Regions from separate parts of the Pseudomonas putida genome, predicted to be linked through region 2. Evidence: riboswitches for the same ligand, from Rfam matches in the RefSeq annotation. Region 2 holds a riboswitch; the other holds the start of a gene.
The links. Region 2 has a riboswitch for cobalamin ahead of cobW (cobalamin biosynthesis protein CobW). Riboswitches for the same ligand answer to the same signal wherever they lie in the genome.
Positions count from the first base shown of each region.

Region 1: linked by a shared signal. The riboswitch ahead of C2H86_RS25140 (CbtB domain-containing protein) and the one ahead of cobW (cobalamin biosynthesis protein CobW) in region 2 are both predicted to bind cobalamin.

Region 1 is NZ_CP026115.2:5,526,874-5,530,562, forward strand. Features, by position in the region: gene cobM (precorrin-4 C(11)-methyltransferase) at 1-484, opposite strand, end outside; gene C2H86_RS25130 (cobalamin biosynthesis protein) at 515-907, opposite strand; gene C2H86_RS25135 (CbtA family protein) at 925-1,617, opposite strand; gene C2H86_RS25140 (CbtB domain-containing protein) at 1,625-1,810, opposite strand; cobalamin riboswitch at 1,920-2,142, opposite strand; gene C2H86_RS28250 (hypothetical protein) at 2,316-2,477, shown strand; gene C2H86_RS25145 (hypothetical protein) at 2,541-2,855, opposite strand; gene C2H86_RS25150 (hypothetical protein) at 3,103-3,471, shown strand.
Region 2 is NZ_CP026115.2:5,976,636-5,980,324, reverse strand. Features, by position in the region: gene fni (type 2 isopentenyl-diphosphate Delta-isomerase) at 1-695, opposite strand, end outside; cobalamin riboswitch at 1,140-1,349, shown strand; gene cobW (cobalamin biosynthesis protein CobW) at 1,450-2,517, shown strand; gene cobN (cobaltochelatase subunit CobN) at 2,521-3,689, shown strand, end outside.

The sequences.
Region 1 (3,689 bases), 450 kb from region 2:
GAATGGCCAAGGTACTGCCGTGTCGGGCCAGGTCGCCGAGCTGCTCGCCTGCTGGCATCGGTGAGCTGTCGCCGTAGCGGGTGAGGATGACCGTCTGCGCCACTTGTGGCAGGGTCAGTTCGCAGCCGAGCAATGCCGCGCTGGCGGCGGTGGCAGTGACGCCAGGGATGATCTGGTAATCGATGCCCAGTTCGCGCAGGTGGCGAATCTGCTCGCCGATGGCGCCATACAGGCTGGGGTCGCCACTGTGCACCCGGGCCACGTCCTGGCCATTGGCGTGTGCGGTGCGGATGGCGTCGATGATTTGCTCGAGGTGCAGTTCGGCGCTGTTGATGACCGTCTCGGCCTGATGCCCTTCGAGCACCGCCGCAGGTACCAGCGAACCGGCATAGATGATCACCGGGCACTGACGGATCAGGCGTTGGCCCTTGACCGTGATCAGTTCCGGGTCGCCGGGGCCGGCGCCGATGAAGTAGACCGTCATGGCAGATCCTTGAAATGATGAAAGAAGCGATTATCCGGCAGAGGCCAGTGCCAGGGTAGCGGGGCCGCGCACCTGACGGGTTACCCTGAGTGTGGCGCCGGCGTGACTGAGGCTGGCCAGGGCCAGTGCTGTGCTCTCGGCAACGCCCCAGCAGCCGCTGTGGGCGTAGGCGACTGCGGAGCGGTGGCTGAGCTGGGGTTCGTACGCCTGCAGTTGCTCGGTAGCGAAAACTACCAACGGCAGGGCGTAGCGTGCGGCGAGTTGTTGCAGGCCTGGCTCGTCGGCCTTGCCCGCGATGCTGGCAAAGCCGCGAAGTGCTGTGGCGGTCAGGCCGTGACGCTGCAGCACTTCATGCAGCAACACGTCGAGGACGTCCACCGGGCAACCCCGACGGCAGCCGAAGCCGGCGTACAGCGCCGGCAATGGCTGGTCGATGGCCATCAGGCGTGGCTGGAGCGGCGATACAGCCAGGCGCTGAGCAGGCCCAGGGCTACCCAGAAGACCGCGTTGGTCAGCCAGGAAGCGATCTTGAACTGAGCCTCAAGGGCTTGCGGGGCCAGGCTTTCATGGGCTTCCGGCTGCGGAGCGCCAATCACGTGCGGCACCACCAGCAAGACGGCGCCCAGTGCCTTGAGCAAGCCATGGCGTGCGAACACCAGCAGGGCCAGGCCCACTGCGGTCGCGGCTGCGGTGCCGATCCACCAGCTCTGGCGCTGACCGAGGTCGGCTGCGGCAGTGCCTGGCAGTTCCGGCGGCAAGCCCAGGGTAGGGGCCAGGCAGAACACGGCAAAACCGGCCAACCCCCACAGCGCTCCCGTGCTGGTACGGCCTGGTTCACGCAGGCTGTACAGGGCGGCGAGGATCAGGGCGAAGCCGACGGCAACCACCAGATTGCCGCCGGTGGTCGACAGGATGCGCTGCCAGCCATCTTCTGGCGACCAAGCTTCCTCGCTGTGGGTGTGGCCAGCGCTGGCTTCGTCGCCGTGGCTGTGGTGCTCGGCTGCCGGAGCGGCCGATTCATAGGTTTCCGCCTCGAGGATCAGCGGTGCGACCCAAAAGCTTTGCAGCAGGGTCAGCAACAGAGCGGCGAGCAGGCCGCTGAACCCGGCAGTGCGGGCGATACGCTTGATCATGGCAGCCTCAGTGGCAAGGGAATGCGGCGCTGTGGCGGGTGTCGTGCGCGGCGTTGTGCACGGCTTCGATGTGCGAGAACCCGGCAAAGTACACCAGGCACAGGCCGAGCAGGCTGGCACCGACGGCAATGACCACGCGCTGGCTGAGGGTGACGGGGGTAGTGATGTTGTGTTTGGCGCTGGTGATGGGCATGACGCGATCCTCTGCTTTGCTTTTGCTTTTTAGAAGGCAATGGGGACAAGCGCGGCAGCCCCGGGCACGAGGGCGCCCGAGGGAATGCGACAGCGCCCGCCCTCCGCGGGGTGTTCATGAACGCCAGGCCGGTCTCCGGGCTTGCGAGGAGGAGCTGGGCTCCTTGAAAAGCATCACCTTCCCATGCCGGACTGCGTGGCACAGTGGTCTGGACGCTTCGCTCGCTTACCGTTGCGGGGGCAGCACCGGATTTGCCCGGCCCTGACAAGGGCCTGCGACGCACCGATTTCCCGTTTCACCCTCGATGGGGCACCTGACGCAAGGCGTTAGGAGAGCACGCGGCGAAGGTGGCGTCAAATGCAAAGGTGCATGGGGCCAGGCCTGTACCACGCAACTGTAAAGAAATGGAAAAGCTCGCCAGGCTGCCCGGTCTGGAAATTACACTTGCAACGCTGTTCTGCCTTCCATCCGGCAGGGCACCCGTTTTTGCTTTTGGAGCGTTGCAATGAAGTTGAAGCATGTATTGCGTGCCGCCGTGGTGGCTGCATTGGTATCCACGCTGGCAGGTTGCTGGATGTTCATGCCGCCAGGTGGCGGTGGTGGGCATGGTGGGGGGCATGGCGGCCCAGGCATGATGGGCGGCGGGCACGGTGGTGGCCCACGCTGACAGTACTGAAGCTGACGGCTGTTCGCTCACCGGCCAAGGGCTGGGCGGATAGCCTGGCTACCGTCATGAATCTTCGAGCAACCGCCCAGGGTTGAAGAAGAATGATGCAATCATCACGGCGCTGATCACACCCAAGGCGTCCGCGACCAGCAACAGGAATTCGCTGCCAGCCCCCAGCAGCGCCTGCTGGCCGATGGCCACGCTCGTGCCATGGGGGAAGGCGGCGATGCCCAGCAGGGCGAGCGCCAGCGCGGCTGACAGCAGCTTGCTGTAGGTCTTGCCGAACGCCAGCGTATAGGCCCAGAACACAAAGATGCTGAACACGGCAAGTCCTGTGGAGATCACGAACTGGGCGAGTATTTCCAGCCACCACACCATGGGACTCTCCTGAACGTTGCGCGTGGTCGATACGCATGAGAATCATGGCTGATTGAAATCGTTCCGCTCGGCTAAAGAAATAATGCGAAAGCCGGAAAGTTGCCAGTCATGGACCATTGCCCATATAGCAAACAAGCCTATTGTGCTGTGCACTTTGCGCAGTACCATGGGCACACGAGAACTAAAAAGGGCGTTCGGCTTGGCCACTCTTTCGTCAGTTATCGATGGGGCAGCAGGAGCGTGTCGCGTGAAGAGTTCAAGATCGGTCGCAGGCGCAATACTGTTAACCACTTTTGCCACGCTGTTGATGGCCGGGTGTGCACAGAATCGGGATGTGCGCGATGGCCATGATTATACGTCCGGTACTACCGATAGAAGCACGACCGCTTATCTGGGGTGTGTCAAAGGCGAACTTCAAGGTAACGTGAAAACCTATGAGGTCGATGGCGACAACTCGGTGAAACTGTACGTCGAAAGTACCGACCTCACCCAGGCCGCTGGTTTGGTAGAACTGCACGGCACGGGAACCGAGCGTCAGTTCACGGCTTACCAGCGCGACGCCTGGTACGACCATGGCAGGCTGCTCGATGCTGCCTTGATGTGTAAAAAAGCCTGAAGCATTGCTCTGCAAGAGCAAAAAGCCCGCGCACATGAGAGCGGGCTTTTTGCGATGGGTGCTGATCCATCAGCGAGGTGCATTCTAGGGAATGGAGCCGTCTTGCCCATTCGACGGAAGTCTTGCGCCATGGCAATCAAGCCGGTTCACGACCTTGGTGGATTACTCCTCCGACGCGAACCCAGCTAGAATGGCGCACGTTCCCGTCTGGTTAATTG
Region 2 (3,689 bases):
CGCTCGGCTTCTACGGCTGCCCAGCTGGTGCCGCCTGCACCGGCGACATCGACCATGGCTACACCTGCGTCACACAGCATGCGCGCCACGCTGGGTGAAATGCCTGCGCCGACTTCCTTGGCGATCACTGGCGTGGGCAGTTGGGAGGTCAGGGTTTCGATGCGTTCGAGTACGCCGCGCCAGTCACGGTCGCCTTCAGGCTGTACGGCTTCCTGCAGGGGGTTCAGGTGGATGATCAGGGCATTGGCCTGCAGGGTGTCGATTGCGCGGCGCGCCAGGTCCAGGCCGTCGGCCTCTCGCAACTGGGCGGCGCCGAGGTTGGCCAGTAGCGGCACATCCGGTGCCAGGCGGCGTAGCTCGCCGGTCAGGCCTTGGTCCTGGTTGCTGCGCAGGCTCACACGCTGCGAGCCGACGCCCATGGCGATGCCCAGTGCCTGGGCGGCTTCGGCGAGGTGCTGGTTGATGAAGCGTGCGCGTTCGGCGCCACCGGTCATGGAACTGATCAGCAGCGGGGCGCGTAGGGCACAGCCGAACAGCTCGGTGCTCAGGTCGACGTCGTCCAGGGCCATTTCGGGTAATGCGCAGTGCTCGAAGCGCAGCGCCGACCAGCCGGGGTCTACGGCGTGCGTGGGGGTGCCGGTCAGCACGATGTCCAGGTGATCGTCCTTGCGTTGGCTTAGCGGGGTTTTCTTCATGCCGGCTCCGTTTTGAAGGGGGCAGCAGGGATACAACATATATAGATAAGTTGAAAATTGGCACAGCATCAGGCATTGGCGTGTGCCGCTGGTTCCTTTCCATGGATGCTTGGTTTGTGATTGTGTGAGGGCTGGCAGGTGTTCGCCGGTAGTCTTGCAGTGCCTTTGAGATCGAGCGCCGCCCGCGCGGCGCATCGCGAGCTTCGCTCGCTCCTACGTTTGTTTTTGGCCAATAATGCCTGTGACACGCGCGCGACCGCCTTGTTTGTACGACGCGATATCGAGACATGCGCCAAGGGATTCGCGCGAAAATCCCACAGGTTAACTGGCCCGAAACAAACGTAGGAGCGAGCAAAGCTCGCGATGCGCCGCGCGGGCGGCGCGCGATCTGACAGGCGCTGCAAGGTTTTCGGCGGGCACCAGTTGACCCCCCGCCCACCCCCGCGTAGCCTTGCGACTTCGAGGTTCTTCGGCCCTGCCGAAGCTAAGACGGGAACGCGGTACAAGCCGCGGCTGCCCCCGCAACTGTAAGCACCGACAATGGATCGACACAGCCACTGCGCCGCGCGCGGGAAGGCGTCATCCCGCCAGTTTCTTGCTGCCAAGAGCTGGAGCGGTGCAAGCCAGGAGACCTGCCTCGAGCCGAATTCGACTTTCAACCGGGCGGGGTGATCCGGTGGCGAACAAGCCCGGCCGGCCTGGCCTGCGGCTTTCGTCCCGTGTGCCCGCGCCAACCTGCCAAGGGCAACGCGACATGAAAACACTGGCCAAGCTCCCCGTCACCATCGTTACCGGCTTCCTCGGCTCGGGCAAGACCACCTTGCTCCGCCACATGCTCGACAACGCCCAGGGCCGCCGCATCGCGGTCATCGTCAACGAATTCGGCGAGCTTGGCATCGACGGCGAAATCCTCAAGCAATGCAGCATCGGCTGCACCGAGGAAGAAGCCAGCGGCCGCGTCTATGAATTGGCCAACGGCTGCCTGTGCTGCACCGTGCAGGAAGAGTTCTTCCCGGTAATGCGCGAACTGGTCGCACGCCGCGGCGACCTCGATCACATCCTCATCGAAACCAGCGGCCTGGCATTGCCCAAGCCCCTGGTTCAAGCCTTCCAGTGGCCGGAAATCCGCAACGCCTGCACCGTTGACGCGGTGATCACCGTGGTCGACAGCCCGGCCGTGGCAGCCGGCACCTTCGCCGCCTACCCGGACCAGGTCGACGCCCAACGCAAGCTTGACCCCAACCTGGACCACGAATCGCCGCTGCACGAACTGTTCGCTGACCAGCTGGCCAGCGCCGACCTGGTGGTGCTGAACAAGGCCGACCTGATCGACGCCGAAGGCCTGGCCAAGGTCCGTGCCGAAGTGGCCGAGGAGCTGCCACCGGCGGTCAAGGTGATCGAAGCCAGCAGCGGCCGGCTGCCGCTGGAAGTACTGCTGGGCGTGGGCGCGGAGTCCGAGGCGCACATCGATGGCCGTCGTACTCACCACGATTCCCACCATGACGGCGATGATCACGACGATCACGACCACGACGCCTTCGACTCGATCTCCATCGACCTGCCCGAAGCCGACGAAAGCCTGCTGCTCGATGCCCTGACCCAGCTGGTGGTGGAGTTCGGCATCCTGCGCGCCAAGGGCTTCGCGGCCATCCCCGGCAAGCCGATGCGCCTGCTGGTGCAGGGCGTGGGTACCCGTTTCGACAAGCACTTCGACCGTGCCTGGCGCGCCGACGAGCCACGCATCACCCGTCTGGTGCTGATTGGCCAGGACCTCGACGCCACGCAACTGGAAGCGCGCCTGCGCCAGGCCCTGGGCGCCTGACCCATGCACCTGCTGCGGACCCAGCCCGGCGGCTTCGTGCCGGACGACAGCATCGCCGACCTCGGCCAGACACCCGCCGACCTGGTGATTCTCTGCAGCGGCGACTCGCACCTGGCATTGCTCGCCGAAACCGCCGAGCAACTGCCGGACGATTTCCCCAGCCTGCGCCTGGCCAACCCGATGCAAGTGCAGAACCATGCCTCGGTCGACCTGTATGTCGACGAGGTCCTGTGCCATGCCAAGGTGATCCTGGTGTCGCTGCACGGCGGTGTCGGTTACTGGCGCTATGGCGTCGAACAACTGGTCGAGCTGGCGGCACGGGGCGTGCAGCTGATTCTGGTCCCCGGCGATGACCGCCCGGACCCTGAGCTGACCGGTCTCGGGACAGTCACCGGCGAGCCGGCAGAGCGCCTCTGGCACTACCTGCGCCAGGGCGGCAAGAGCAACGCTGTCAACCTGTTCAAATGCCTGGCCAGCCAGTGGCTGGGGCGCGATTACCGTTGGGACGAACCGCAGCCTTTGCCGCGGACTTCGGTGTATCACCCGCGCAAACCCAGTGCGCTGCTAGAGGACTGGTACAGCCAGTGGAACCCCGAACACCCGGTGGCGCCATTGCTGTTCTATCGTTCCCACCTGCAGGCCGCCAACACCGCCTTCATCGACGTGTTCTGCGAGCGCTTGCAGGCCGCCGGCCTCAACCCGCTGCCCATCGCAGTGGCCAGCCTCAAGGAAAGCGCCTGCCTGGAGCAAGTCGAGGCCTGGCTGGACGAAGTGGGCGCAGAGGTGTTGATCAACACCACAGGGTTTGCCCTGTCCAGTCCGGAACGCCCCAACCTGCGTCCGTTCCGCCGTGACATCCCGGTGTTGCAGGCCATCTGCGCACAGGACAACCAACCCGGATGGGAGGCCAGCGAGCAGGGCCTCGGTGCCCGCGACCTGGCCATGCACATCGCCTTGCCGGAGCTGGACGGGCGAATCATCACCCGCCCGGTGAGTTTCAAGGACATGGCCTGGCGCAGCGAGCGCAGCCAGTCCGACGTGGTCTGCTACCGCGCGCACCCCGAGCGCATGGACTTCGTCGCCGAGCTGGCACGGCGCTGGGTCGAACTGGCGCGCCTGCCCAATGGGCAAAAGCGCGTGGCTCTGGTGCTGGCCAACTACCCGACCCGCGA